Regions from separate parts of the Marivita sp. S2033 genome, predicted to be linked through region 2. Evidence: riboswitches for the same ligand, from Rfam matches in the RefSeq annotation. Region 2 holds a riboswitch; the other holds the start of a gene.
The links. Region 2 has a riboswitch for cobalamin ahead of ACGKZZ_RS10775 (FecCD family ABC transporter permease). Riboswitches for the same ligand answer to the same signal wherever they lie in the genome.
Positions count from the first base shown of each region.

Region 1: linked by a shared signal. The riboswitch ahead of ACGKZZ_RS09940 (TonB-dependent receptor plug domain-containing protein) and the one ahead of ACGKZZ_RS10775 (FecCD family ABC transporter permease) in region 2 are both predicted to bind cobalamin.

Region 1 is NZ_JBISBV010000004.1:241,955-256,735, forward strand. It holds gene ACGKZZ_RS09935 (ABC transporter substrate-binding protein) at 1-507, opposite strand, end outside; gene ACGKZZ_RS09940 (TonB-dependent receptor plug domain-containing protein) at 510-2,342, opposite strand; cobalamin riboswitch at 2,472-2,676, opposite strand; gene ACGKZZ_RS09945 (aspartate aminotransferase family protein) at 2,749-4,071, opposite strand; gene ACGKZZ_RS09950 (TAXI family TRAP transporter solute-binding subunit) at 4,415-5,386, shown strand; gene ACGKZZ_RS09955 (TRAP transporter permease) at 5,494-8,112, shown strand; gene ACGKZZ_RS09960 (universal stress protein) at 8,124-8,543, shown strand; gene ACGKZZ_RS09965 (DUF4214 domain-containing protein) at 8,726-12,337, shown strand; gene ACGKZZ_RS09970 (Fe(3+) ABC transporter substrate-binding protein) at 12,526-13,551, shown strand; gene ACGKZZ_RS09975 (ABC transporter permease) at 13,583-14,781, opposite strand, start outside.
Region 2 is NZ_JBISBV010000005.1:129,530-144,310, reverse strand. It holds gene ACGKZZ_RS10825 (low molecular weight phosphatase family protein) at 1-445, opposite strand, end outside; gene ACGKZZ_RS10820 (UPF0262 family protein) at 448-927, opposite strand; gene mraY (phospho-N-acetylmuramoyl-pentapeptide-transferase) at 1,040-2,122, opposite strand; gene ACGKZZ_RS10810 (UDP-N-acetylmuramoyl-tripeptide--D-alanyl-D-alanine ligase) at 2,130-3,575, opposite strand; gene ACGKZZ_RS10805 (UDP-N-acetylmuramoyl-L-alanyl-D-glutamate--2,6-diaminopimelate ligase) at 3,572-5,056, opposite strand; gene ACGKZZ_RS10800 (peptidoglycan D,D-transpeptidase FtsI family protein) at 5,100-6,887, opposite strand; gene ACGKZZ_RS10795 (cell division protein FtsL) at 6,884-7,228, opposite strand; gene rsmH (16S rRNA (cytosine(1402)-N(4))-methyltransferase RsmH) at 7,228-8,220, opposite strand; gene mraZ (division/cell wall cluster transcriptional repressor MraZ) at 8,225-8,674, opposite strand; gene ACGKZZ_RS10780 (methyltransferase domain-containing protein) at 9,386-10,129, opposite strand; cobalamin riboswitch at 10,337-10,521, shown strand; gene ACGKZZ_RS10775 (FecCD family ABC transporter permease) at 10,603-11,613, shown strand; gene ACGKZZ_RS10770 (ABC transporter ATP-binding protein) at 11,610-12,368, shown strand; gene ACGKZZ_RS10765 (MotA/TolQ/ExbB proton channel family protein) at 12,365-12,988, shown strand; gene ACGKZZ_RS10760 (ExbD/TolR family protein) at 12,981-13,355, shown strand; gene ACGKZZ_RS10755 (ExbD/TolR family protein) at 13,352-13,735, shown strand; gene ACGKZZ_RS10750 (TonB family protein) at 13,736-14,683, shown strand; gene ACGKZZ_RS10745 (Mrp/NBP35 family ATP-binding protein) at 14,680-14,781, opposite strand, start outside.

The DNA of each region.
Region 1 (14,781 bases), on a different contig from region 2:
CAGCGCATAGCCGTTTGGAAAGAAGAAAGCCGCCAGCGGCGCTGAGTCGTCCGGCTCTGAAAACTGCGCGAGTTCGGCCTCGAAGGCCGCTGCCATCGTCTCGGCCCGAGCCTCTTGTGCAAGCACGCGACCCATCTTGCGCATTGACGCGGGAATGTCTTCCAGCGCCTGCACCAAGGGGAACTCCACGATCTCGACGCCGATGCTGCGCAACATGTTCATCAGCGCCGGATCGTTATACTGGCCCGCGACCACGATATCGGGCGCTTGCACGGCAATGGCTTCCGCGCTGGCGCTGGTCTTGGCGAAAGCGGCAGCCTCAGCCGCCATGGCAGATGCACGCGGATCATCCGCAAGCGGGCTCAGCGCAATGATCTGCGAAGGCTCGGCAAGCAGCATGACCAATTGGTCTGTGCATACGTTGACTGACACGACACGCGGCAGGCCGGATGCGCCGGCCCCCATCGGGGCCAGCAGCAGGATCAAAAGCGTCAGCAGACGCAGCATCGTCAGAACGACGTTTCGACGCCGAACCGGACCGTCCGCTCGGGCGCGTTGTAACCGCGGACAGTCTGGTAATCGACGTCGCCGATATTCTCGATCGCGCCGTACAAATACGCCTTGTCGCTGACAGCATAGCGCGCCGAGACATCCCACAGGGTGTAGTCATCCAACCGCGTCGGGGTTCCGAAACCGTCCAGCTTGTCGGCCACTCGGGTCATGTTGACGGCCACCTGCAATTCGTCTGTCACATCCGCCTCAAGCGCCAGCGCCAGATCGTGACGCGGCACGAGGATCAACCGGTCGCCGTCGTTTTCGGCATCGGTCAGGGTGTAGGCTCCGGAGAGGCGCAGCCGGTCTGTGACGGCATAGCTGCCGCTCAACTCGAGCCCGCGCGAGTGCGTTGTGCCATCGGTCTGGATGTAACAGCCAAAGGCCTGCGACGGCAGGCAATCAGGCGTCACGCCAAAGCCGATCAGGTTGTCGATCTCGGACCAGAACAGTGTGGCACTGACAGAGCCGCGCTCACCAAATTCTTGCGTGACGCCAAGATCGAAGCTCCGGCTTTCTTCGGGGTCAAGCGCGCCGGAGCCGCCATAAGGCCCGAAGCGCTCATAGAGCGACGGCGCGCGGTATCCGGTTCCGATGGAGGCGCGCAGGGTGGTGGCGTCGGCCAAGCGATACGACAGCGCCGCGCGGCCCGAAAGCTGACCGTCGAAATCGGAATAATCATCATAGCGCAACGTCAAAGCCAGCTCGACCGCATCAGTCGGCGTCGCCTTGACCTCGGCGAACACGGCAGAGTTCGAGGCGTCGTAATCATCGCCGTCAAGCGATGCGCGCTCTTCGGTCCAGTCGGCACCAAGCGCCAGCGCGACGCCGGTCGCAACCTCGCCTTGCGCCAGATAGGCAACGGTGTCGCGCTCGCCGATGAATTCGCGGGTGAAGCCGTCTTCGTCAAAGCGTTCGGTTTCGAACGTGCTGAAGCTCACTTCGTGATCCCATGCGCCGGTCTGGAATTCGCCGAATACGCGCACACCGCGCCGTGTTTCATCCAACTCGCCAGAAGTGTCGCTCGCCGAGCGGTCGAATTCGCTCGTCGCGTCCGACCACAGCCCGGCCATGCCGACGCGGATCATGTCGCTCACCTGATAGGCCGCGAACAGGTTGACGTTGTTCTGCGTGAACCCGTCATCCTCGTTGTCGGTGTCGCGTGCCGAGAACCCCTCGGACGTGATGCGGCCAAGGCTAAGCGCCAATTCGGCGCGATCATCGCGATACCCGACGCTGAGGTTGCCGGCGCGGGTCTCGTAGCTGCCAAGCTCAAGCTGGGCCCGCCCCGAGATGCCATCGACGAGCGGACGCCATGTCTCGACCTCGACAACACCGGCAATTGCGTCAGAGCCGTAGATCGCGGATTGTGTGCCTTTCACGACGGCGATGCGATTGAGCGCGCCGCTGGTGAGCGTGCCGAAGTTGAACGCGGTCTGCGTGCTGGAGGGATCGGTGACGTCGATCCCGTCAACGCGCGCGCCGATATAGGATCCGCCAAGCCCCCGAATGCGCAACGAAGCGCTGCTGCCCAGACCGCCATTGGCACTGAGCGAAACTCCGGGCAGGGCTTTGAGCGCCGACGTCGCGGCAAGCCCCTTGAGGCTGATTTCTTCGCTATCAACGACGTCGATGGTTGCCCCCGTCGTTTCAAGGTTGGTGGGAAGAAGACCGCCGAACACGACGATTTCCTCAAGTTCGATGACATCACCGCTCAGGGTTTGCGCAGCCGCTAAAGACGGCGCAACGAGGGTGGTGCATAAAAGCAGTTTGGTGGTGAGACGTGCCATAGAAATGATCCCGGCCTTGTCCAGCGCTGTGCGCCGGTAGAGTAACGATGATCTGGGACACAGATGCATCCGCAGACGGTGATAGACACCACTGCGGACGTGCCGCCGCCCCAACGCGCCCCGCGTTCGGACTGGGTGTTGGCCTACGGCAGGTCTCCTGACTTGCGGGTCGTCGCCTTGCTGGCCTTCCCAGTTCCTTGCCGGAACCAGTGGCACGATCAGCATCGCTCGCCGCTCACAGTTGCGGGGGCAGTCGCGGATTATTCATGCAGAAGCACCGCGTTCCCTTTTCACCAGACGCGTGAACGCCCGGACCGTAAACACCGCCATCTGCACCCTGAAGCCACGGGTCGTCAAGGGTGGTTTCGCCTGTCGCCCGCGTGTGTGGCGCGTGCGAGACTTTGGCTCAGGGCAGGACCGCCTTCATCGCTATGTCGAGCTTGTCGACCACTTCGCCGATCTGATCGTCCGAAATGATATAGGGTGGCGCGAGCAGCACATGATCCCCAAGATTGCCGTCGCGGGTGCCGCGCATCGGATAGCAGATCAACCCCGCCTCGAAAGCCACCTTCTTGAAGCGTGCGGCGATGTTGTGCGACGGATCAAATGGCAGTTTCGAGGCCCGATCCTCGACGATCTCGATGCCGCGGAACAACCCTCGGCCACGAATATCTCCAACATGTGCGTGTTGCCCGAACCGGTCATGAAGCGCCTCTGCCAGCTTTTCGCCCTGGGTCTGTACCCTGGCAATCAGATCGCGCCCGTGAATGGCCTTGAGCACCGCAAGCGATGTCGCGCAGGCGACCGGATGACCGAGATAGGTGTGCCCATGTTGGAAAAAGCCCGACCCGTCCGAAATGGCCTGATAAATCTTTGCCGAACACATCATTGCGCCGATCGGCTGGTAGCCCGCACCCAACCCTTTCGCGATACACAGGATATCGGGCACAACACCTTCGATGTCGCAGGCGAACAGGCTGCCGACACGCCCCATGCCGCACATGACTTCATCCAGGATCAACAGCACGCCATAGGTGTCGCAAATCTCGCGGATGCGTTTGAAATAGCCCTCGACCGCCGGAACCGCGCCCATCGTGGCGCCCACGACAGGCTCGGCGACAAAGGCGATCACGCTGTCGCGGCCAAGCCGCAGGATCTCGTCCTCCAGCTCCTGCGCAACGCGCTGGCCGTAATCGAACGATGTCTCGTCCGGCGCACGATCGACGTATTCGTAACACGGCGCGATATGGGACACATCCATCAGGATGGGCTCGAACTGCGCCCGCCGCCACGCATTTCCGCCCGTTGCCAACGCGCCAAGGGTGTTGCCGTGATAGCTTTGCCTGCGGGCGATGATATGGCGCCTTTGCGGTTCCCCGATTTCCAAAAAATACTGGCGTGCCAGTTTCAGCGCGGATTCCACAGCCTCGGAACCACCCGACACGAAATAGACGCGATCCAGATCACCGGGCGCGTCGCGCACCAGCAGATCGGCCAGTTCCTCGGCCGGATCGCTGGTGAAAAAACCGGTATGCGCATAGGCAAGTCGCGCCGCCTGATCCTGTACCGCCTGCACGATCTCGGCGTCGCCGTGACCCAGACAAGACACCGCCGCGCCGCCGGAGCCGTCAAAATACTGCTTGCCGCTATCGTCATAGAGATAGCAGCCCTCACCGCGCACGGCTTTGGGCGGAGGTGCGAGGTTATGGCGTGGAAAGACGTGGCTCATCGGACATCACCTTTGCTGCAACGGCACGGTACGGTTGAGCCGTCCCAACCGTACGGGCGCATCCCACCAAGAGACCATCCGGAACGCAAGCGATAGAACCTCTGGAGGCGGCATATGCGCCGTTTCGTCCCTGTCTGTCAGCGGTTTGACGCGACGCAAAGGACGATAGTTACAGATTACGCGATCACTAAGCTGGCCCATTCGGAGCGAATCACGTTTTATGTCTTTGGGAACGTAAGAAAATCTCCTGCGCGCTTAAAATCGCGCTTGGGATGGGCAATTTTATTTGACGTTTCAACCTGTGGGCCGCGCCGCGTGTCCGCAAGCTAACTGGGAGAAAAACATGATGTATAAAAGTTTCGCAGCAGGCCTCGCAGCCGTCGCCTCCATCGCATTTGGTGGAGCCGCAATGGCGCAAGACCAGCAGTTCATCTCGATCGGCACTGGCGGCGTGACCGGTGTGTATTATCCCACCGGCGGCGCGATCTGCCGTCTGGTGAACCGCGACCGCAAGGAGCATGGCATCCGTTGCGCCGTGGAGTCCACAGGCGGTTCGGTCTACAATATCAACACGATCAAGGCCGGAGAGCTTGAATTCGGCGTTGCCCAGTCGGACTGGCAGTATCATGCCTATAACGGCACCTCGTCGTTTGCCGACAATCCGTTTCCCGAAATCCGTGCGATGTTCTCTGTCCACCCCGAGCCGTTTACGCTCTTGGTGCGCGGTGACAGCGGCATCACCTCGTTCGAAGAACTCAAGGGCAAGCGCGTGAACGTGGGCAATCCCGGTTCCGGGCAGCGCGCCACAATGGAAGTCGTGATGGACGCATATGGCATCACGATGGACGATTTCGGACTCGCTACCGAGTACAAGGGCTCGGAAATGGCAAAGCAGATCTGCGACGATAATATCGACGCCATGATCTATACCATTGGCCACCCTGCCGCCGCGATCAAGGAAGCGACGACGACTTGCGATGTCAAACTCGTCGATGTGACGGGCGAGGAAATCGACAAGCTGGTCGCGGACAACCCGTACTACCGTGTCGCGACGATCCCGGCGGGCATGTATGCCGGCAACGATGAGGACACCACCACCTTCGGCGTTGGCGCGACTTTCGTCACAAGCAGCGAAGTCTCCGATGACGTGGCCTACACCGTGGCCAAGGCAGTGATGTCCAACCTCGATGATTTTCGTGGCCTGCACCCTGCCTTCGCCAATCTCGACGCCAAGGAGATGGTCAAGGACGGCCTGTCGGCTCCTTTGCACCCCGGTGCAGAGCGCGCGTATAAAGAACTTGGCCTGATGGAATAAGGGCCGCTTTATGACGACCTGACACACAGCGCCGGCGCATCTTTCAAGGTGCGCCGGTGTTTTGCCTTAAAACGACGCGGGAACCGCGCATTCGGGGGGACATCAAGATGACCGAGACAAAAACCGCCCAAGACATGGTGGCAGAGGCCGATACCGGCGCACGACAGGCCGGTGCCTTTGCAAACACCCTGATCTTCGGGCTGTGTATCGCGTGGTCCCTCTTTCAATTATATATCGCGTCAAAGCTACCGGGTGTCCTGGCGCAGGCCACGGGTGTCAGCATCCTCGCCAATATCGTTGCGCAGGCGCGCTATGTTCACCTTGCCTTTGCGATCGCCCTGGCGACGCTGGCCTTTCCGATTTTCGGGCATCGCAACCGGATACCGGCCTATGATTGGGCGCTTGTGATCCTTGGCGTTGCCGCCTGTCTCTATCTTATCGTCTTTCGCTTCGAGATTGCCGACCGCCCCGGTCTTTGGAGCACGACCGATATCGTCATGTCCGCCATCGGCATGGTGGTTCTGATGGTTGCGGTCTACCGATCGTTGGGTTTGCCGCTGGTCATCATCGCGTCGCTGTTCCTCGCGCTGGCGTTTTTCGGCGGGTATTCGCAATGGATCGGGCGGATCACCAATTACGGCGGCTCGTCCTTCTCCAAGGCGATGGGCCATTACTGGATGCAGACCGAAGGCGTCTTTGGCGTCGCTCTCGGGGTCTCGACCTCGATGATTTTCCTGTTCGTGTTGTTTGGTGCCTTGCTCGAAAAAGCGGGCGGCGGCAACTGGTTCATCAAGGTCGCCATTGCCCTGCTCGGATCTTTGCGCGGGGGACCGGCCAAGGCAGCGGTGCTGTCGTCGATGATGACCGGCATGATTTCAGGATCCTCCATCGCCAACACCGTCACGACGGGTACCTTCACCATTCCCTTGATGAAGCGCATCGGATTTTCCTCGGAAAAAGCAGGCGCTGTCGAAGTGGCGTCTTCGACCAATGGTCAGTTGACGCCACCGGTCATGGGAGCGGCAGCGTTCCTGATGGTCGAATATGTCAACATTCCCTATATCGATGTTGTCAAACACGCCTTTCTGCCTGCGGTTATTTCCTACATCGCGCTGCTTTATATCGTGCATCTGGAAAGCCTGAAACTGGGTCTTCAGGGTTTGAAAAAACCCGGGCGGCACATCGGGGTCATCCTGATTCTGGTCCTGTTCCTGACAGGGTTTCTGGGCATGGCTGCGGTGACGTTCCTCGTTGTCGCATTCCGGGCGATGCTCGAACCGATCATGCCGGGGGCAACCGTGTATCCGTCCTTGGTGCTGTTGGCGATTGCCTATGTCGCCCTTGTTTACCTGTCGTCGAAGTACCCCGATCTCAAGGTCGATGATCCTGACGAAAAGGCGGTCTCTGCGCCGCGTCTGACGCCGACGTTCCTGGGTGGAGCCTATTTTGCGCTGCCGATCTTTGTGCTGGTCTGGAACCTGATGGTGCGCACAGAATATCTTGACCGTCTCTCACCGGCGCTGTCCGCGTTCTGGGCCACGATTACGATGATAATCGTCGCCTTGACCCACAGGCCGCTGAAAGCGATGTTCCGGGGCGAATCCGAGTTTGCTAACCAGGCGATTGCCGGCTTTCAGGACTTTGTCCTCGGGCTCGAAAGCGGCGCGCGCAACATGATCGGCATCGGTGTGGCGACGGGCGCGGCGGGCATCATCGTCGGCACGATCTCCCTGACCGGGGCGCACCAGATCATCGGACAGGTGATCGAAGTGATCTCGGGCGGCAATCTGATCATCCTGCTTGTGCTGGTGGCGGTGCTGTCGCTGATCCTTGGCATGGGCCTGCCGACCACTGCCAATTACATCGTGGTCTCGTCACTCATGGCACCGGTGATCGTGTCGGTGGGCGCGCAGGCGGGGCTGATCGTGCCGTTGATCGCGGTGCATATGTTCGTGTTCTATTTCGGCATCCTTGCCGACGATACGCCGCCTGTGGGCCTTGCCGCCTATGCGGCCGCCGCGATCTCTCGCGGCGACCCGATCAAAACGGGCGTGCAAGGCTTTGCCTATGACATTCGCACGGCGCTCTTGCCGTTCATGTTCATCTTCAACACCGATCTGCTGCTGATCGACGTCGGCCCGCTCAAGGCCGTGTTCGTCTTTTTCATCTCGCTGATCGCCATGCTGACCTTTGCTGCGGTCACCCAAGGCTATTTCATCGCCAAGACCCGCAAGTGGGAGGCCGTGGTGATGCTTGTCGTGGTCTTCATGCTGTTCCGTCCGGGGTTCTTCCTCGATCAGTTTCAGGACCGGTATGTCGATTATTCGGGTCCGGCGGCCATCGCCGCCATTGGTGACATCGGTGTCGGGGAAGAGGCCCGGATCACCGTGTCGGCGCCCGATTTCGACACCGGGATCGTGGGCACCAAGACGATCCTCGTCAAACCCGAGGCCGAAGGGTCTGGCATGGAGAGGCTTCAGGCTGTCGGACTGAGCGTGATGGAAGAAGGCGACACGCTGCTTTTGGAAGAGCCGTTCCCCGGCACGCCGTTCTTCGAGAAACTTGCGAATGAATATGATTTCTACGGCGACGAACCTGCACAGATCGAGTTGGTTCAGATCGAGAACGAGCGGCTTCCCAAGGAGTTGTTCTTCATTCCAGCCTTGCTGCTGCTTCTCATGATCATCGGCCTTCAAAGTCGCCGCATGACACAACCCGCCTTTTAAGGAATTTCTGCATGTTCGACATCCTCCTGGTTCCCGTTGACATTTCCCTTCCCGACGAGGCGCAAAAACTGCTCAAGAACGCCAAGGTCTTTGCGGATAAATGGGACAGCGACGTTCACGTCGTTTCGGTCATTCCCAATGTCGGAATGCCGATTGTCGGCTCTTACATGGAGGACGGGTTCGAAGAGAAAGCCAAATCCGAGGCCGAATCCGAACTGAGCCGGCAAATCGAAACATCCGGAATCACCGCCAAAAGCTATGTGCTCAAAGGCACGGTTTATGACCGGGTGATCGCGCTGGCCAACTCGCTGAACGTTGATCTCATCATGATCGGTGCCCACCAGCCGCAGCTCAAGGATTATCTCCTGGGGTCGAACGCCGCGCGTCTGGTACGCCATTCCGCCAAATCGGTGCTTGTCTTGCGCGACTGATTTCCGCGCGTTGGGCGTCACAGAACAAGATTTGATCCTATTTCGCTAAAGTCTTGCCCCAATAGCATCACGATGCTGCCGAACTCCTTGTTTACTTCTTTGCTGTTAAATTAACGCAAACGTAGCTGTAGCCTTGAGGAATCACCTTCTGGCATTGGCAACGCCAGCAAGGAAATTGCGACGTGGCATTCACGATCACATTCGACTACCGCTTCGATAGCACGGGCTTTTTCGACAGCCCGGCGCGTCGCGCGGCGCTCGAACTGGCCGCCGCGCAGTGGGAAGGCATCATTCGCGATGACTTTGAAGAGGTTCCGGTCGGGACGCGGTTCGAAATCCGCAATCCGACGTCCTATGCAACCGAAACCGTAACACTGACCAACGCCGTTGATGACGTCATCGTCTTTGTCGGCGCGACCGCGCTTCCCGGATCGACCCTGGCGCTCGCCGGCCCTGACGGCACAGATGCCGCGGGTGATGTCTATGCCGCACGCGTAAGCTCTGATTTCCGCGGCACCGGCACCGTCACCGATTTCGAGCCTTGGGCGGGGTCGATCACCTTTGACACGACGGCCAACTGGTCGTTCAGCCTCGGCAATCCGGCGGCAGGACAAAGCGATTTCCTGTCTGTCGCGGTACACGAGATTGGCCATATTCTCGGCGTCGGAACCTCGGGCGCTTTCGATAGATGGGTGTCAAATACGTCGTTCACCGGTCCGAACGCCAAATCCGTCAACAACGGCCAGGCGATTCCCATCACCCCGGATGGCGGCCATGTGCAGAACGGTTTCGCAGGCGACAGCGTGTCTCTTGATCCGTCCTTGATCGACGGAACGCGCGTTCTGCTCAGCCAATACGACAAAGCGATCCTCGCAGATATCGGCTACGACATCGCAGGTTTCTCCAAACAAGGTATCAAACCGGCAATTGCCACATTGGCAGGCGAGCGAATTTTTGGCCGCGATGTAGCTGACACAATCGACGGCCTCGGTGGCAACGATTCCCTTCAGGGCGGGGATGGGAACGACCTGTTGCTCGGCAACATGGGCAACGATGTTCTGTTTGGCCAAACCGGGAACGACACGCTCATGGGCGGCGCAGGTGACGATTATCTCGGCGGCGGGACGGGCAACGACGAGCTGCGTGGCGGGGGCGGCAACGATACTTTTTATGGACAAGGCGGCACCGACACTTTTGTCATTGGCAAGGGCGACGGAAAAAACACGATCTCGGATTTTGACGTCGGGTCCGAAATCATTCGCCTGATCGACAGCGGGTTCAACTCCAGGGCAGAGGTCGTTTCAGCGATCACCAAGATTGCTGGCAATGTGTCACGGCTGACACTGGAAGACGGCACAAATGTTGACGTTTTTCACGATTTTCAAAGCGGAACTCCGCTCAGAGAAGACAATTTCGAGTTGATCGATGCGGTCGCATCAGGTGATAAAAGCATAATAAACGGCAATGCCGGGCCGAACCGGCTTCAAGGGGGCAAAAACAACGAGCAGATATCAGGGAACGACGGCGATGATACCCTGTCCGGAGGTGGAGGCGATGACACTCTGTCCGGAGGCAGCGGAGCCGATGTTTTCGACATAAATCCAGGCGATCAAAAGGTCACGATCACAGATTTCGACCTTTCTCAAGACATCCTAGACCTGTTGGATTTTGAACAATCCCAGGTAGAAAACGCGTTGGAAAACGCACAAGCCGACGGGGGTGTGGTTCTCACATTCTCCGACGGCACGACAGTTAAGATTGGAGGCACAAACGTGACCACACAAAACTTCCCGACTGCCACGGTGCGAGCCAACGGCAACAACAACGAACCCGTCGGACCCATGATAATCCTCGGCGAAGCGCTTGTCGGAAATACACTGACAGCGCGCAAAGGCGGTGTCAGCGATCCCGATGGCATCAATTGGGGATCTGAGAGCTTTCAATGGCTCCGAGACGGTAGCCCGATTTACGGCGCCACTGGCGGAACATATGACGTCACTACAACCGATATCGGCACGCAGATAAGCGTGCAGTACATCTACATGGACAACGGTGGCACCCGAGAAACCGTGACCAGCAAGCCCGAGCCTGCGGTACCCTCGGGCGTGGCACCTCCCTCTGGCGGCGGCAGCACCGGTGGTACGCAAAACCCAGGCACGAATAATCCGGATAACGACAGCCCCAACGGACCGCTTAACATTCTTGGCGAAGCTCTCGTCGGCAACACGCTCACCGCGCGCCCGAACAGTATTACTGATCCTGACGGCATAAATTACGGTTCGGCTACATTTCAGTGGCTGCGCGACGGTGAGCCGATTTCCGGCGCGACCGCGCAGACTTATGATGTCGGCCTGGCAGATCGCGGAACTCAAATCAGCGTTCAGTACTCCTATCTTGATGGCAACGGCACTCGCGAAACCGTGACCAGCAAGCCGGAGCCAACGGTGCCGGGCGGCACGACCACACCGCCACCGACCACTGGCGGCGGAGACGGTGGCACTCCGACCGAGCCGACGGGGCCGACCGAGCCGGAGGTTCCCGAACCGCCCGCCGGACATGTGAACTCGGTTCCGATTGGCAAACTGGTGATCCTGGGCTTCCCGGTCGAAGGTGCCGATCTGCTTGCGAGAACCGACGCGGTCTTCGACCGCGATGGCTATGATGAGGCTGGATCCAGTTTCCAATGGCTGCGCGATGGGGAGCCGATCAGCGGCGCAACCGGGAAACTGTACACCATCACCGCCGACGATCGCGGCGCGGCGCTCAGCGTTCAGCTTACCTTTACCGACGGCGCCGGAACCGTCGAAACCGTCTTGAGCGCTGAAGAACCCGCAGTGCCCTTCCCCGATGGCGAGGGCCCTCTGGTCGAAGACGATTCCGAAACGTCTGACGACAGCGTTACCGATGGAGTGCTCGAAGGCACGTCTGACGCCGACACTTTGGTTGCAACGGCAGGCGTTGAACAGATCAACGGGCTCGACGGTGAAGACACCGCGGTCTTTGCCGGCGATCAATCCAATTACGTTCTGCGCCTCAGCCCCGATGGCGTGACGGTCACCGACCGGAGCGACGGTGGTTTGGGCACAATTGGTCTCGATGGGGTCGAACTGATCGACTTTGGCACCGAGATCGGCGCTTTTGACGGCCCGGTCGATCTACAGCGGTTCGGCGGTCACACCGACCTCGGAGAAGAGGCATTCGAGAACTTCATCGAGATGTATATCGCCTACTTCAACCGTGCGCCCGACGCCGTCGGCTTGTCCTTCTGGGGGACCGCGTATGCCAACGGTACGTCGCTGGAAGAAATCGCGGAGCAGTTCGCGCTTCAGGACGAAACGGCGGCAACGTATCCGGACGACACCAGCAACATCAAGTTTACCGCACAGGTTTACGAAAACGTGCTGGGCCGCTCGCCCGACATCGAAGGATTGCGGTTCTGGACCGGAGCATTGGACAGCGGCGAGGTCACCCGTGGTGAATTCATCCTGCAAGTCCTGCGTGGCGTTGACGCGGAGGCACCCGAAGGGGCGTCGCAAGCGTTTCTCGATCGCCAGGCGGCCGACCAGCTTTACCTGGAACAGAAAACCGATCTTGGCGCGTTCTTCGCAGTGCATAAAGGAATGTCGAATGTCGAAGATGCGGCGCAGGTCCTGGCCTTGTTCGATGGCAGCGCCGACAGTCTTGCCACCGCGGTGGAAGCGATCGAAACACTGCACACTGCCGCGATGGACCCGGTCAACGGGGACTTCCTGATGCCGCTGGTCGGCGTTCTGGACGATCCGTTCACGATCTGATTTTTCCGTCCGTCCCATCGAGACGCAGACCATGACAGAAGAGGCCAGCCGACGCCGTGTCGGCTGGCCTTAATCTTTCTCGAACCGGGCATTTCAGTATTCTTAGTGTTTTAGTCAGAAAGACTTGTGCTGCCCCGTGAATCATGTAACTGACTTTTTCCGTAAGATTTAGCAGCACGGAGAAAGCCATGCCCTTTTTGACAAAAACATCGACGCTCGCCCTGATCGCGACCACCGCACTTGGCACCGTTGCTTTGGCCGAGGGAGAGGTGAACCTTTACTCTTCGCGCCATTATGACACGGACGAACGCTTGTATTCCGACTTTACCGAGGCCACCGGCATCACGATCAACCGGATCGAAGGCAACGGTGATGAAATGATTGCGCGTATGGAAGCGGAAGGCGCAAATTCCCCCGCGGATGTCTTGTTGACGGTCGACACGTCGCGTCTCGAACGCGCGAAATCAGCAGGCGTGTTGCAGTCAATCGACAGCGAAATTCTGGAGCGGCGCATCCCTGAATCCCTGCAAGACAAAGACAACCAGTGGTTCGGATTCAGCCAACGCGCGCGGATCATCTTTTACGATAAAGCCGATGTGACAAATCCCCCTATGGACTACATCTCGCTGGCCGATCCGCAGTACAAAGGTCAGGTCTGCCACCGCTCCTCGACCAACGTCTATGCGCAAACCCTCCTGAGCGCGATCATCGAAAATCACGGCGAAGACGCCGCGCGTGAATGGGCGCAAGGCATGGTGGACAATTTCGCGCGCGATCCGCAGGGCGGCGACACCGATCAGCTTCGCGCGATTGCATCGGGTGAATGCGACATTTCCGTTGCCAACACGTATTACTTTGCACGATCCATTCGCACCGAAGTCGAAGGCTTGTCGGAAGATGTACGCGAGAACATCGGATGGATTTTTCCGGCGCAGAATGCCGAGGGCGCCCATATGAACCTGTCTGGCGGTGGCGTTGCAGCCAATGCGCCGAACAAGGACAACGCGATCAAGTTCCTTGAATATCTCGCGTCCGATCAGGCACAGAAGTATTTCTCGGGCGGCAATGACGAGTATCCGGCAGTTCCCGGGGTTGGCCTGTCACCCTCGGTTGCCGAGCTTGGTCTGTTCCGGCCAGACGATGTCGACCTTTCCGATGTCGCCAAGAACGTCCCAACTGCGCAGAAAATTTTCAACGAAGTCGGTTGGAAGTGAACTGATCGACTTCGCAGACGGAAAAGGGCGCTTAGGCGCCCTTTTTCATCTTGTCCTGCTCGTTCAGAATCCGCCGGCACAAGAGGATCACCGGCAACGTTCCGATCGCGACAATCACGAGGCTCGGCACCGCTGCACCGGACAGCCTTTCATCGGAAGCCAGCCGATGTGCCTGCACCGCCAAGGTGTCGAAGTTGAAGGGGCGCATGATCAACGTGGCTGGCAACTCTTTCATCACGTCGACGAACACGATCAGCAACGCGGTGAACAGGCTTGGCCTGAGCAGCGGGAAATGGATTCGGCGCAACAAGCCCCATTCACTTTGCCCCAACACCCGCGCGGCGGCGTCCATATTCGGGTTGATCACTGCGACTCCACCTTCGTAGGCCCCAATCGCCGCCGCGAGAAAGCGGATCATGTAGGCGCAAACCAGCAGCCAGATCGAGCCGGTGAACAGCAATCCGGTTGAAATACCAAAGGTATCGCGCATGTAGGCATCAAGCGCGTTGTCGAAGAAGGCAAATGGAACCAGCAAACCGACGGCGATAACCCCTCCTGGCACAGCGTAGCCAAGGCGCCCGATATAGAGCGCGACAGTTGCGAACCAGGACGTGCGCGTGCGCGCAAGGCTTCCGAACAACAATGCAACCGCGACGGTTACCACCGCCGCCACCAATCCCAGTGTTACCGAGTTCTGCGCGAATTTTAGATAGCGTGGGCTGAACAGGCTCTGCTCCGATCCCATCGCCATTTCGGCCAACATGACTACGGGCAGCAACCCTCCAAGGAAAGCGGGTATGAAACAGGCCAAAAACGCCAGTCGTGCTTTTCCTTTCACCAATCTTGCACGCGGCATCCGCTCGAACTTGCGTCCGAAGGCATAGCGCGCCTCACCGCGATTGATCCGCTCCAGGATCGCGAGGCATAGGGCAAATGCCAGCAATCCAAGCGACAGTTGTGCAGCCGCGGCTCGGTCAGCAAAGGTGAACCAACTGGAATAAATGCCCACAGCGAACGTCTGGACGCCGAAATAGGAAACCGTGCCGAAATCCGCGATTGTCTCCATGCCGATCAGCATTGCGCCCGACGCGATCGCTGGACGAGCCATCGGCAATGACACCCTCCAAAACGCGCCCGTTCGCGACTGTCCGAGCGATTGCGCGGCATAGAACGTCGTCGCACTTTGCGACGCGAATGCGGCACGTGCCAGAAGATAAACATAAGGGTAAA
Region 2 (14,781 bases):
GACTGCCCTGCCATTTTTGCGTCATGCGATCCACGAGCTGATCGCGGGTCTGGCGATATGCGTTAAGCTTCTGTTCCCGAGTCTCACCCAGACCGGTGGGGTCCATGATCGGCCAGTATTCGACCGTCAGATGAAACAGGCGAGTCAGATCGAGTGCCCGACGCTGCGATGCCGGAGACAGTGCGACGATCAGGTCAAATCCCGACAGCGCCTCGCCATACTGCTCCAACTCATCGAAGCTGCGCGCGCGATGACGGCTCATCTCGACGCCGATTTCCTTGCACACCGCAATCGCAAAACCGTCGATTTCCAGATCGCTCACGACACCGACGGATTGTACATAGGTATCAAAGCCATAGAGCTTTTTCATGATCCCTTCGGCCATTGGAGAGCGAACAGCGTTGTGGTCGCAGCAAAACAGGACAGATTGCGGCAGTGATGCCACGCTCAGCCCCCGAAATGCAGCACGCACACCAACGTGAAAAGCCGACGCGACGTATCCTCATCGATCGCAACCTTGCCCTCAAGCCGCTCTTTCAGGATGCGCGCGCCTTCGTCGTGGATGCCCCTGCGGGCCATGTCGATGGTCTCGATCTGGCTGGGCGGCAGCGTCTTGACGGCGTCGAAGTAGGATTTGCAGATCTGGAAGTAATCTTTTACCACCTGCCGAAACGGCGTGAGCGACAGGTGAAATTCCGCCGCTTTTTCATGCGCTTCGGTGGTCACGTCGAACACCAGACGCTTGTCGCGAATGGAGAGGCCGACATTATACGGCCCCGACGGCGCCTCGCGCCCGTCGCGTTGCGGCAGTTCGAACGTGTTGTGCTCCATCAGGTCGAACATCGCGACTCGGCGTTCCTGTTCGATTTCCGGGGTTGGCGGCGGCAGGTTGCCGTCATCCAGTTGAATATGCGCGATGTGTGTCATCGGTTGCGTCCCTTGATCTGCGCACCTCCCTACAGCGCGGCGAAATTGCGCGCAACTGGACGGCGCAGTTTGCTGTGAATATGCAAAAACCGGTTCCGCGAGTGAGGCGCGTTTACCGGACTTTCAATGTCGCCAGACCAATCAGCGCCAGGATGAGCGAAATGATCCAGAACCGGATCACGATCTGCGGCTCGGCCCAGCCCTTTTTCTCGTAATGGTGATGGATCGGAGCCATCAGGAACACGCGCTTGCCGGTGCGTTTGAAATAAAACACCTGAATGATGACCGACAGCGCCTCGACCACGAACAAGCCGCCGACGATCGCCAGAACGATCTCGTGCTTGGTGGCCACCGCAATGGCTCCCAAAGCGCCGCCAAGGGCCAATGATCCGGTGTCGCCCATGAACACCGCTGCAGGCGGAGCGTTGTACCACAGGAAACCCAGCCCGCCGCCGAAAATGCCCGCGGTAAAGATCAGGATCTCGCCGGTGCCGGGAACGTAGTGCACGTCAAGATATTCGGTAAAGTCGACCCGGCCCACGGCATAGGCGATCACGCCAAGCGTGCCCGCCGCGATCATCACCGGCATGATCGCAAGGCCGTCCAACCCATCGGTCAGGTTCACCGCATTCGCCGCGCCGACGATCACGATCACCGAAAATGGCACGAAGAACACGCCCAGGTTCAGCAACGTGTCCTTGAACACCGGAAACGCCAGACGATTGGTCAATTCGGCGGGGTGATATTGCGCAGCCCAGTACGCGGCGATCCCGGCGATCAGGAAACCCAGCAACAAGCGCAATTTGCCGGACACACCTTCGGTGTTTTGCTTTTTCACCTTGGCGTAGTCGTCGGCAAATCCGATCAGGGCAAAGCTCATGGTGACAAAGAGCACCATCAGGACGAACGGATTGTCCAGCCGCGCCCAGAGTACCGTTGATGTCAGCAACGCCCCGACGATCAAGAGCCCGCCCATCGTGGGCGTTCCGGCCTTGGCAAAATGACCCTCTGGCCCGTCGGTGCGGATCGGCTGGCCCTTGCCCTGACGCTTGCGCAAGACGTTGATCAGCGGACGGCCAAAGATAAAGCCGAACAGCAGCGCCGTCAGGAAAGCGCCCCCCGCGCGGAAGGTGATGTAGCGAAAGAGGTTAAAAACATCGCCCCCGTCCGACAGCGCGGTCAACCAATACAACATAGTCCCTTTATCCCTCGCCCGCGCCGTGCGGGCCGCTGCCTTCGCTCATATTGCGAATGGCGTCAACCACGCGCGCGAGTCCCATCGACAGCGAGCCCTTGACCATCACCACATCGCCCGCATCGAGCCGGCGCGGCAGGCGCAGCGCCATTTCGTCGGACGTTTCAAACCACATCCCGCGTTTTTCCTCGGGCAGTGCCTCGTGCAGATGGCGCATCAGCGGTCCGACGCAATGCACCAGATCCAGCGTTTTCGTGGCCTCCAGTTCGGCCAGTGCGGCGTGCAGTTGCGGGCCTGTGGGGCCCAGTTCCTTCATGTCGCCCAGCACAGCGATTCGCCGTCCCTTGCTGACCCGGCCGATATCGTGCTGCACGGATGCCGCGGCCAACACCGCCAGTGACGCCGCAACCGAGGCGGGGTTGGCGTTATAGGCATCGTCAAAGAGCGCAAGCGTCGCGGTCGGGTCTGCCACGTCGAGCGATACGGTCAGGTACGCCCCGCGCCCGGCACCGGGCTGCCAGCGCCCGATGGCGGCGAGTGACAGGGCGCGGTCCAGCTTCAGCACCTCGCACATGGCCAGAACGCCAGCGCCGTTGATCGCGAAATGCCGTCCCGGCGCGGCGATCTTGTAAAGCAGCTCTTCGCCGTCATGGATCGCCTGCACCACGCTGCATCCAGACCCGTCGCGCAGCGATGTCACGCGCATGTCGCAGCCTTCGGTTTCGCCGAACGACAGGCAGGTGGCGGCTCTTGCGCGGGCCCGCTTTTCAAGGATGGGGCTGGTTGGCAGGTCGCCGTTCCAGATCGCAGCGCCGCCCGGTTCCAGACCGTCAAAGATCGCCGCTTTCTCGCGCGCGATGCCGTCAATGCTCTCGAACGCTTCCAGATGCGCGGGCGCGACAATCGTCACGACGGCCACGTGGGGGCGCGCGAGGGCACTCAGCGGGGCGATTTCGCCGGGATGGTTCATGCCGATCTCGATCACCGCGAAATCGGTGTCGCGCGGCATGCGGGCCAGCGTCAGCGGCACGCCCCAATGGTTGTTGTAACTGGCCTCGGCGGCGTGAACCGTACCGTGCGCACCCAGAACCGTCCGCATCATTTCCTTGGTCGAGGTTTTTCCCACCGACCCGGTGACACCGATCACGCGCGCCTTGCTGCGCGCGCGTCCCGCTCGGCCCAAGGCTTCAAGCCCGGTCTGCACATCATCCACGATCAGCAGAGGTGCGTCTGACGCCACGTCGTTTGGCACCCGGCTGACCAGTGCCGCCGCCGCGCCCCCGTCCAAAGCCTGGGCCACAAAATCATGCCCGTCGCGCGCCGCCTTCAAGGCAATGAACAGATCTCCCTGTTGCAAGCTGCGGGTGTCGATGGACACGCCTGTCGCGGTCCAGTCGCCGCGAAGCGTTCCACCGGTGGCGCGTGCGGCGTCTTCGCCCGTCCAGAGCGTCATGCCAGCTTCCCGTCGAGCGCCGCCACGGCCACGCTGGCCTGCTCGGCATCGTCAAACGGATATACCGTGTCGCCCACGATCTGGCCTGTCTCGTGGCCCTTGCCGCAGATGAGCAACGCATCGCCCGGCCCGACCGCATCGACACCGCGCAAGATGGCCTCGGCCCGGTCGCCGACCTCGGAAGCCTCGGGCGCGCCTTCGAGGACGGCGGCGCGGATGTCGGCCGGGTCTTCGCTGCGCGGGTTGTCATCGGTGACGATCACCTGATCGGCGAATTCGGCAGCGGCCGCGCCCATTATGGGGCGTTTGCCGGGATCGCGATCGCCGCCTGCGCCAATGATGGCCACCAGCCGCCCCATGACATGCGGGCGCAGCGCCTGACATGCGGTCGCGACCGCGTCGGGCGTGTGGGCGTAATCGACATAGACCGAAGCGCCATTGGTGCGCGTCGCGGCGAGTTGCATGCGCCCGCGCACGGTTTCCAGTTCGGGCAAAACCGAAAATACCCGGTCCGGCACCGCGCCACTGGCAATTGCCAGACCAGCCGCCACCATGACGTTTTCAGCCTGAAATCCCCCGATGAGGTTCAGACGGGTCTGGAAGGTCTCGCCACCGAACTTGATTCGCACATCCTGCCCGGTGGCGTCAAAGCGCTGCGCCAGAAGGGTCATGTCGGCACCAGTGTCGCGCCCGACAGTCATCACTTCCTGCCCGCGCGCCCGCGCGATGGCGAGAATGTCCACGCCGCGCGCGTCCTCGATGTTGACCACGGCGATTCCGTCCTCGGGCAGCACCCGAGCGAACAGCCCCGCCTTGGCGTCGAAATAGGCTTCGAAACTGTCGTGATAATCGAGATGGTCCTGGGTGAAGTTGGTAAAGCCTGCCGCACGCAGGTTCACCCCGTCCAGCCGCCGCTGCGCCAGCCCGTGCGAAGACGCTTCCATCGCGGCATGTTCCACCCCGGCCTCGGACGCGCCGGCCAGCGCCCGGTGCAAGGTGATCGGCTCGGGCGTGGTGTGGGCCAGCGGCGCCTGCCAATCACCCTCGACGCCGGTGGTGCCCAGATTGATGGCGGGATGCCCCAGCAACTGCCAGATGCGGCGCACGAAACTGGCAACGCTGGTTTTGCCGTTGGTGCCGGTGACGGCGACCATCGTGTCGGGCTGCCGCTCGAACCAGAGGGCGGCGGTGAACGCCAGTGTCTGACGCGGGTCGGCGGCGATCACGACGGCAACGTTCGCGTCGGCCAGTTCGTCCTGTGCGATCTGCGCGCCGTCCATATCGGTGAGAACAGCGCGAGCGCCCATGCGCAGCGCGTACTGGATGAATTCGGCGCCGTGCATCCGCGTGCCGGGCAAAGCGGCAAACAGATAACCGTCTTTCACATCGCGACTGTCCACCGCCAGACCGGTGACAAAAACGTCCGCTCCGCCGCGCGCGGTGAGACCAAGCTGGCTCAGGCTTTTGGCGTCTGCCCTCATGCCACACCCCCTGTTTATGATGCCCCGCGAAAGGCGGCGCCTTTCAATTCGAGGTGTTGATGATGCCCGTCAAATGACGCGTTTCGACCTCTGGACGCAAGCCCAGAAGCGGTGCGATGCGGCTGATCATTTCGGCCGCCACCGGCACCGCTGTCCAGCCGGCGGTGCGCCGGGGCTTCGTACCACTGGTCTCGACGGGTTCGTCGAGAGTGACGATCAGCACATATTTCGGGTCGTTGGTCGGGAACACCGATGCGAAGGTGTTGATCACCTTGTCCTTGTAATACCCGCCGCCGCGCCGCTTGGGCTTGTCGGCGGTGCCTGTCTTGCCACCCACCGAATAGCCCGGCACCTCGCCAAAGCTCGCGGTGCCTTCGGTGACGACCTTGCGCAGCATGTCCAGCGATTGCGCCGCGGTGCGTTCGGACATCAAGCGCGGTCCGAGTTTCGGACCTGTTTGCTTGAGCAGCGTCGGTGTGACCTGATGCCCGCCATTGGCAATCGCCGCATAGCCTGCCGCCAGATGCAGCGGGCTCGAGCTGAGGCCGTGGCCGTAGGAAATCGTCACGCTCGACAGATCCGTCCAGCGTTTGGGCAACAGCGGCTGCCCGCCGGTCGCCTCGACAATCTGCAACGGGACCGGTTTGAAGAACCCGAGGCTGTCCAGAAACTCCTGCTGACGCTTTGCGCCGATCGCAAGCGCCAGACGCCCGGTGCCCCGGTTCGAGCTTTTAACTATGATGTCAGACACCGACAACGGGCCGTAGTTCTTGTTGTTGAATTCACCGATCCGGAAGCCACCCACCTTCAACGGGCCTGACGTGTCGATCACCGTGGTCGGGTTCACCAGACCAAGCTCGAGCGCCTGCGCGGACGCGAAAATCTTGAAGGTCGAGCCAAGCTCGTAGACGCCCTGCACCGCGCGATTGAACAACGGGCTGTCGGACGCGTCGCCCTCGGTCAGCGGACGGGGCCGGTCGTTGGGGTCAAAGTCGGGCAGTGACGCGATGGCGATCACTTCGCCAGTGTGCACATCCATCAGCACGCTTGCGGCGCCCTTGGCGTTGAGCAGTTTCATCCCGCCCAACAAGACACGCTCGGTCGCGGCCTGAATGGTCAGATCCAGCGACAGTTCCAGCGGCGCGCCTTCGCGGGCGGGGTCGCGCAATTCGGAATCAAAGAACTTCTCGATCCCGGCTGTGCCGATCACTTCAGCCGAATGCACGCCTTCGCGCCCGAAACTTGCGCCACCCAGGATGTGCGATGCCACGGCACCGTTGGGATAGAGTCGCATCTCGCGCGGGCCGAACAGAAGGCCGGGCTCGCCGATATCATGCACCAGTTGTTTCTGCTCAGGGCTCAGCTTCTTGCGCACCCACATGAACTTGCGCTTGCCGGTAAAGTCCTTTTTCAGCCGGTCCTGATCGAGATCGGGAAAGATCGCGGCCAGCTTTTCCGCCGCGCCGACCGGGTCGATCATCTGCTGGGGGTGGGCATACAGCGACACGGTTTCCATGTTGGTCGCCATGATCCGGCCCTTGCGATCGACGATATCGGCGCGGCTGGCGATGATCGACGCGCCGGTGGCCTGCGCACGCGGCTCCTCGGCCTCGGAGGCGGCAAGAACACCCATGCGCGCGCCGACGACGCCGAAGGCACAGAAGAACATCACCGCCATGACCAACAGCCGCCCCTCGGCGCGCGATCTGGCCTTGTCGCGCATCTGCTCGTGACGGATGCGCAGGTTTTCGCGTTCGATGGCGTCGGGGTTTTCGCCTTTGCTGCGGGCTTCAAGGATGCGGGCAAGCGGGCGAAGCGGCGTGCGGATCATGGGTTTGCTCCTGCGCTGGTCACATCGACCGGATCGGTGATCGGCAATTGCGGCGGCATCGGGTAGGCGATCTGGTCCACCCGGCCAAATTGGTCAGGCTGCAACGGCATCAGGCCAAGACGGTCAAAGTTCACGTCTGCCAGATCGCGCAGACGGTCTGGGCGGTTCAGGTAGGCCCATTCAGCCCTGAGAACAGCAAGTCGCGCACGCGCCTCGGCGATCTGGCCACGCACCTGCTGCGCCTCACCGAGCGCCGCCTGGGTCTTGTAGTTCTCGTGATAGGCCCAAAAGGCGGCCGCAATGACGGCCAGAAACGTCACGATGTACAAAAACGACCGCATCACCGATCCTCCTTCAACTGGGGAAGCGCAATTTGTCCCGCATCAATGTCACCCGCCGGGGCATCGGTGCGCCGCGCCACGCGCAGCTTGGCCGAGCGCGCCCTCGGGTTGACGTCAAGTTCGTCCTCGTCCGGCCCCACCGCCTTGCGGGTCATGATCTCGAAGGCAGGCGTGATCGCGTCGATCTCGGGCGCATAGCGGTTGGCGCGTCCGGTCTGGCCCGCACGAGCCTGCATGAAGCGCTTCACCATCCGGTCCTCGACCGAATGAAAGCTGACCACGGCCAGCAATCCGCCGGGTTTCAGCGCCCGTTCCGCCGCCATGAGACCTTGCATCAATGCGCCGTATTCATCGTTCACGGCGATGCGCAACGCCTGAAAACTGCGCGTGGCGGGGTGCGACTGGTTGGGTTTGGCGCGTGGCAGGCAGCTTTCGACGATCTTGGTCAATTCAAGCGTCCGGGTGATCGGCGCCACCTTGCGCGCGGCGACAATGGCCTTGGCGATCCGGCGCGAGGCGCGTTCTTCGCCGTAGGTGTAAAGGATGTCCGCAATGTCGAATTCATCGGCGTGATTGACGATATCCGCCGCCGAGGGGCCATCCTGCCCCATCCGCATGTCCAATGGCCCGTCGCGCATGAAGGAAAATCCGCGCGCGGCCAGATCAAGCTGCATCGAGGACACGCCGAGATCGAGCACAACGCCGTCCACGTCGGACGCGATCTGATCCATGTCCGCGAAATTCGCACGGTGCAGCGTGATGCGCCCGTCGTAACGTGGCAGCCACTCCGCTGCCATCTCCTGCGCCAGAGGATCGCGGTCGATGCCGATCACGCTATCCGCGCCCGCCTCGATCAGACCGCGCGCATAGCCGCCCGCGCCGAAGGTGCCGTCAATCCAGACACCGGACACGGGCGCGACCGTCCGCAGGAGCGGCGCAAGCAGGACAGGAACATGGGGGTCTTTGGGAGGAGTGGCAGCGGCAGCGGACATTGGTTTACTCTCCCGGCTGCCTGTCCAGATAGATCAGCGGATCGACATCGTCCGGCAGCTCGTCCAGCCATTCGTCGGTCGCGGCCTGTTCTTCGGTTTCGTAGGTTTCCGGCTCCCAAATCTGGAAGGTGTCGCCGGCACCGATGAAGAACGCCTCGCCGGTCAGTCCGATCTTCTGACGAAGCTTGGCCGGCAGCACCAGCCGCCCGGTCTCGTCGACGCTTGTTGGATGGGATTGTCCGTTGAACAGGCGTTGCAGCATCCGCCGCTCGACCGATCCGCGCGGCAGGGATTCGATCTTCTCGTCCACCTCTTCGATGGCCTGCATGGTGTAGCATTCAAGGTATTTGCGGCGCTTATCGCCATAGACCACGACCAGTTCGGGGTTCAGCCCTTCGGTCCAGGCTGGATCGCCCGCCTCCAGCACACGGCGGAACGGGGCCGGGATGGACACCCTGCCCTTGCCATCAACCTTGTGATGACTCTCGCCTCTGAACCTGAGCTTACGAGCCACTGTCCGACCGGTCCTTCCAATTTCTCTGATCCCTGGAAACGGAAACGGCGGGTTGATCTGCTGCCACTGATCAACCCGCCGCCCGTGTCCCGTTTCCGGGAAAGTCCGACTGCACGCGCCACCTGGGGGGATGTCTGCTCGCCCGCGCGCCGGATCTCTGTGTTAGATGAAAGCGGGTGCCTGTATGAAACCTGCTCGTTTTTTGTTTTTGTTAGGAAGTCGGGGTTTGTTTTGTTCCCCTTGTCTTTCCTGCTCTCATCTCGTGCCATTAGGGATGGCATGGGAAATCATGGGTCGCAACTGTTTTTTGGCCGTAGCCGCCACTTGATGTGGTTTATCGCACACATGCAACACAGCATATAGTGCGGATTCCGATCAGAAAGTGGCACATGAGCCACCAAGGCGCGGATCGCCTACAACATATAGTAATTTTGGCGATGGAAAATAATTGCCCATGTTTTCCCACACGAGCAACAAACAAACCAAGAACATCAGATTTCGCTAAGAAAGATTGCCTGCCAAACTGCGCGGTTCACTCAAATTTCGCGCCGAATCCGGACTGTGATTCGAGTAGAACCAGCTTTTCGGATTAATCCGTCCCATCGTTTCCCACAGAGAACCCGTCAGGGTTCGAGGGGCTTGAGCCTCAGCTCACTTGACGCCCAGCACCACGTTCACGGCGTCAGGATAAATCAAGCGCCCACCGACCGTGTAACCGCTCAGCGCGGCACTGACGTCTGATATCAACGCATGCTGCGCTGCCTGGTCCAGTGCGTGAAAGGCATCGGCAATCGGCATGGAACCAAGGTGAAGCGGAACAAACTCCTCAGCATGCGGCACGTCGATCATCAGCTCTTGCCGACGCACTTCGACATCGCGGAACCCGGCTGCCGCAAGGTCGGAGATCAAGTCGCGATCCGACGGCGTCACTCTCTGGCTGCGCTGTTTTTCTGCAATATCGGATGAAATGTGTTTCTCAACCGCGATGCAAAGCGCCTGAGTGTAGACACTGTGACCATCCCATATCGACATCGCAAGGCGACCGGACGGCCTGAGGAGCCGAAAGAATTCTCGCAGAGCAACGGGTTTGTCGGGAAAGTAGTGATACCCATGCTGCGAAATGACCGCGGTGACGCTCTGCGATGGCAAACGGATTCCCACGACGTCGCTTTCTGTCCAGGCAATATCCGCGTCGGGCGCAAGCCGCTTTGCCATTTCGAGCATACCGGAGTTGATATCGAGACCGATGACCTGTCCGTTTTTGCCCACGGCCCGTTTCGCCAGTCGTGTCGTCACACCGGTCCCACAAGCCACGTCCAGAACAGCCTCTCCCGGTTTCAGATCAACCAAGTCAAGCAGTGCGCTGGCCCAGCGTCCAAACCACAAGGGGACCATGGTGTTTTCGTAAATTTCAGGGCCTTGACCTGAAAGCTGAAACGACATTTCGACCCGCCTTTAGCAACGACAGCCTGCGCGGATCCGTATTAAAGACCCCGCGCGAGGTTACCGCGGGCCGTCAATAACCGTCAAGTTTGGGAACGTTCAGCCCACCGTCAGTGCCCGCTAGCTCCAGACCGCACTTGCATCAGAGCGCTGACACGGGTACCCCAAATCCGTCACGGTCCGGGCACGTCCCGGTGAAAAGGGAACGTGGTGAGACCCCACGACTGCCCCCGCAACTGTAAGCGGCGAGCGTGCCTGGCACATGCCACTGGAGACATCCGGGAAGGCCCAGGCATCGCGACAACCCGCAAGTCAGGAGACCTGCCGCGACAGATCACCTTACGTCCACGCGGGGTGCGTTGGATGTGCCGGTTCTCCGGTGTGGTGGCAACTCGCCGTCTTGGGGCCTTGGCTCTCAATGACAGATGACTGCACCGCGCGCGGGAGACCGTAGAGTGAAACTCTTTATTGCGCTGATGGCCCTTTTCGCCGCGATGTTCATGACATCGCTGTTTGTCGGCTATGCTGCGATCCCCGTTCCGGCGGGGCTTGCCGCGCTGATGGGCCAGGGCGATCCGCTTTATGTCTCGGTGATGCAGGACATCCGCCTGCCGCGCACCTTGCTGGCGGCGATGGTCGGCGTGTCGCTCGGGCTGTCCGGGGCTGCCATGCAGGGGTTTTTGCGCAATCCCTTGGCCGAACCGGGGCTGATCGGGGTGTCGGGGTCTGCGGCGCTTGGCGCGGTGATCGCGCTGCAAACCGGCTTTGCGGGCGCGTTCCTGCTGGCATTGCCGCTCTCGGCGCTTGTCCTGGCCGCCGCCGCTGTCGGACTCATCCTGCTGCTCGCCGGGCCGCGCGGATCGTCGCTGACGCTGATCCTCGCCGGTATTGCGGTGTCGGCTTTCGCCGGCGCGCTCACGGCGCTGGCGCTCAATCTCTCACCCAACCCTTATGCGGCATCCGAGATCGTCTTCTGGATGATGGGATCGGTCGCGGATCGCGCAATGACCCATGTGGGGTTGGCGCTGCCGATCATGGCACTGGGCTGGCTGGCGCTTGCCACGCTGGGGCGTGGGCTGGACGCGCTGACGCTGGGCGAAGACGCCGCGCAGGCGCTTGGTGTCTCGCTCTCGCGGTTGCGTCTGCAATTGCTGCTCGGGACCGCCGCCGCCGTTGGCGCGGCGACCGCTGTTGCGGGCGCGGTTGGCTTTGTCGGACTGGTCGTACCCCACATCCTGCGCCGCTTTGCGCAGGGCCGCCCGTCCACTCTGCTCTGGGCGTCGGCAATCGGCGGCGCGGCGATGGTTCTGGCGGCCGACCTTGCCATCCGGCTGATCCTGCCGGAACGAGACCTGAAACTCGGCGTCGTCATGGCCTTGATCGGCGCGCCGCTGTTTTTGCACCTGATCTACAAGACCCGGAGGGAAATCGCATGACCCTTCTGAGCCTCCGCAACCTGACCGTGCGGCGCGGCGAATGTCCGGTGGTGGACACTGCCAGCCTGTCGATTAGCGCGGGCGAATGCGTCGGACTGATCGGCCCGAACGGCGCGGGCAAAACCTCGCTGTTGCGCGGTGCGCTGGGTCTGTTGCCCTTTGAAGGCACCAGCAACCTCGCCGATCTGAGCGCCCGAGACCGCGCCGCCCGTGTCGCGTGGTTGCCGCAGACGCGCGAAATCGCGTGGCCGATGACCGTTGAACGGGTCGTCGCTCTGGGCCGCCTGCCCTATCTCGCGCGGGGTGCGGGGCTGGCAGGCGCAGACCAGGACGCGGTAACCGCCGCTCTGAAGCGCATGGGTCTAACCGCGTTTCGGACGCGCCGGGCCACCGAATTGTCGGGCGGAGAGCAGGCGCGTGTGTTGATTGCCCGCACATTGGCGCAGGACACGCCGTTGCTGATGGCGGACGAACCGATCGCCGGGCTTGATCCGGCTGCCCAGATCGCGACGTTGCAGGTGTTTCAATCGCTGGCCGGTGAAGGGCGCGCGGTGCTGACCTCGTTGCACGACCTGTCGCTTGCGGCGCGCTATTGCACCCGGCTTGTCATCATCGGGTCGGGGCGGATCGTTGCCGATGGAGCGCCCCGCGACGTGCTGACACCGCGCATCCTTGCCGATGTGTTCCACCTCAAGGCCGATATCTTCGCCACACCGCAAGGCCCGGTCGTTATTCCGCTTGGAGTGTTGACATGAACCAGACAATCGAAGCCCTCAATCGCGGCGGGCCCGCGCTTTGGGTGATTGCCACGTTGAGCGTGGTGACGCTGGGCCTGATCCTGTGGAAGCTGTGGCGCTTGTCGCGGATGGGGGCATGGCGACGCGATGCGACTGAACAGGCGGTGACGCTGTGGCAAAGCGGCCAGCGCGGCAAGGCGTTGAAGGTATTGCAGCATCGCAAAGGATTGCGCGCCCGCGTCGTCAAGGCGGCGATGAACGCGGTCCGGTTTCAGGAGATCGAGGACGCCCGCAACGAGACAGCGCGCGTCGCGCGTGGGGCGTTGATGGACGCGGGCAGCGGCTTGCGCGCGCTTGACTTGATCGCGACAATTGCGCCGCTGATCGGCCTTCTTGGCACGGTTCTGGGCATGATCGAGGCGTTTCAGGCCTTGCAGGACAGCGGCGCGCGCGCCGATCCGGCGGCGCTTGCCGGTGGTATCTGGCAGGCCTTGCTGACCACCGCCGCCGGCATGGCGGTCGCCATCCCGGCTTCGATGGCGCTCAGCTGGTTTGACAGTATCAACACTCGCCTGGCCCATGATTTCGAAGATCTCGCGACCCGCGTTCTGACGGCAAAGCGGGGCCGCGATGCTTGAGCTTGGCATCATTCCACAGCGCCGCCGCATCGGATTGACGCCGATGATCGACGTGGTGTTCCTGCTTTTGGTGTTCTTCATGCTGGCCGCGCGGTTCGGCGGAACCGAGGCGATATCGCTGTCCCTTACCGGTGGCAACGATGCGCCCTATGACGGGCCGCCCCGGCTGGTGACGGTTGAGGCCGACGGTCTGCTCGTCAACGGCATTGCAAGCGACGATCCGGTCGCGGCGCTGTCTCCATTGATGGCGCGGCCTACGGACATGATCATCCTGCGCGCCGGCAATACCGTGTCCGTCCAGCGCCTGCTTGATGTGATGGGCGATCTGCGCGCTGCGGGACTGTCCAATCTGGCGGTGCTGGAATGACCAGCCTGCTGTCCCTATCTCCTCGCCCGCGCCGCGCATCGCGCGAGCCGGTGGTGCCGATGATCAACGTGGTGTTCCTGCTGTTGATCTTCTTCCTGATGACAGCGCAGATCGTGCCACCCGCCCCATTCGATCTGACGCTCCCCACGGCCGACGGCGACGAGGATGCAGGTGACGCCACGCTTTACATCTCTGCCGATGGCGACATTGCCTTCGAAGCCTTGCGCGGCGACACCGCCTTGGTGCAGGCCGCGGCCCGCACCGATACGCTGCGCCTGTCAGCCGATGCCGCGCTCAACGCGCAAACGCTTGCACGCCTGCTTGGTGAGCTTGCGGCGCTTGGCGCAACCAAGGTCGAACTGGTGACGGAGGGCGGCTGAATGCGGGTGATGGAGGTCGCGGTTTTTCTGACGGTGTCGGGCGCGTTGCATGTCGCGGCCCTGACGCTCGCCCCTCTGACCTTGGGCGAGAGCGGCGGTGGCGGAACCGACGGCGCGACTGACGTCACCCTGAGCGCAGTGACCCCAACCCTCGCCGCGATGGTCGCTGATTGGGACCGCTCCCCGGAGGTCAGCACCGCGCCGCAGCTCTCAATTCCACAAGAACAATCTGCGCCGCAGATACCAAAGCCGGAGGTATCGCCAACCCCCGGCTCACCTGTCGCAGCGTTGCCGCAACCGGAGTCCGACGCGGCCCTTCCCGCGATGGACTCGCGCCTGCCAGCCGCACCCAGGCAGCCCACTCAGACCACACTGAATGCCTTGACAGAACCAAAGACTCCAAAGGTGACACGCCCGAAAACCTCCGACCGTTCCAGCCCGGCGCAATTTGGCGCGCCGGCTCAACCAATCGCGCCGCCGTCAGCAGACCTGCCAAGCGTCGACACCGCGCCGGTCGCTTCGCTCCGCCCCGAGCCACGCCGGGCGCGGGTTGCACCAACCGTGCCACGACCGGCGCAAAAAGCGCGCGGCAACGGCGGCACGCCGGTCGCCAAATCCGCACCGGCGCGCCAGGCTCCCGCAGCCTCGGGCCCATCCAAGGCGGAGATTGCGGCCGCGCAGGCGCAATGGGGTGCGGGCATCCGCGCCGCCATCGCGCGCGCGCAGCGCTATCCGAACGGCACCCGTGCCAGCGGTGTTGCCAAGCTACAGATCACGGTCAGCCCCTCGGGCCAGACCTCGGGCGTCCGCCTCATAAGTTCCTCAGGCGATAGCCGCCTCGACCGCGCCGCGATTTCCGCAGTGACCCGCGCCCGCCTGCCCCGTGCACCAAAAGAGCTGAAGGACGCCAGCTATCGCTTCAACCTGCCGTTGTCCTTCACACGCTAGGCCATGCCGCCGTCGATCAACCGATCTGCCAGCACGGCGTAGGCGTCAGCCAACGGCCCGTCCCCGGCGGCCACTGGCACGCCGCCATCTCCGGCCAA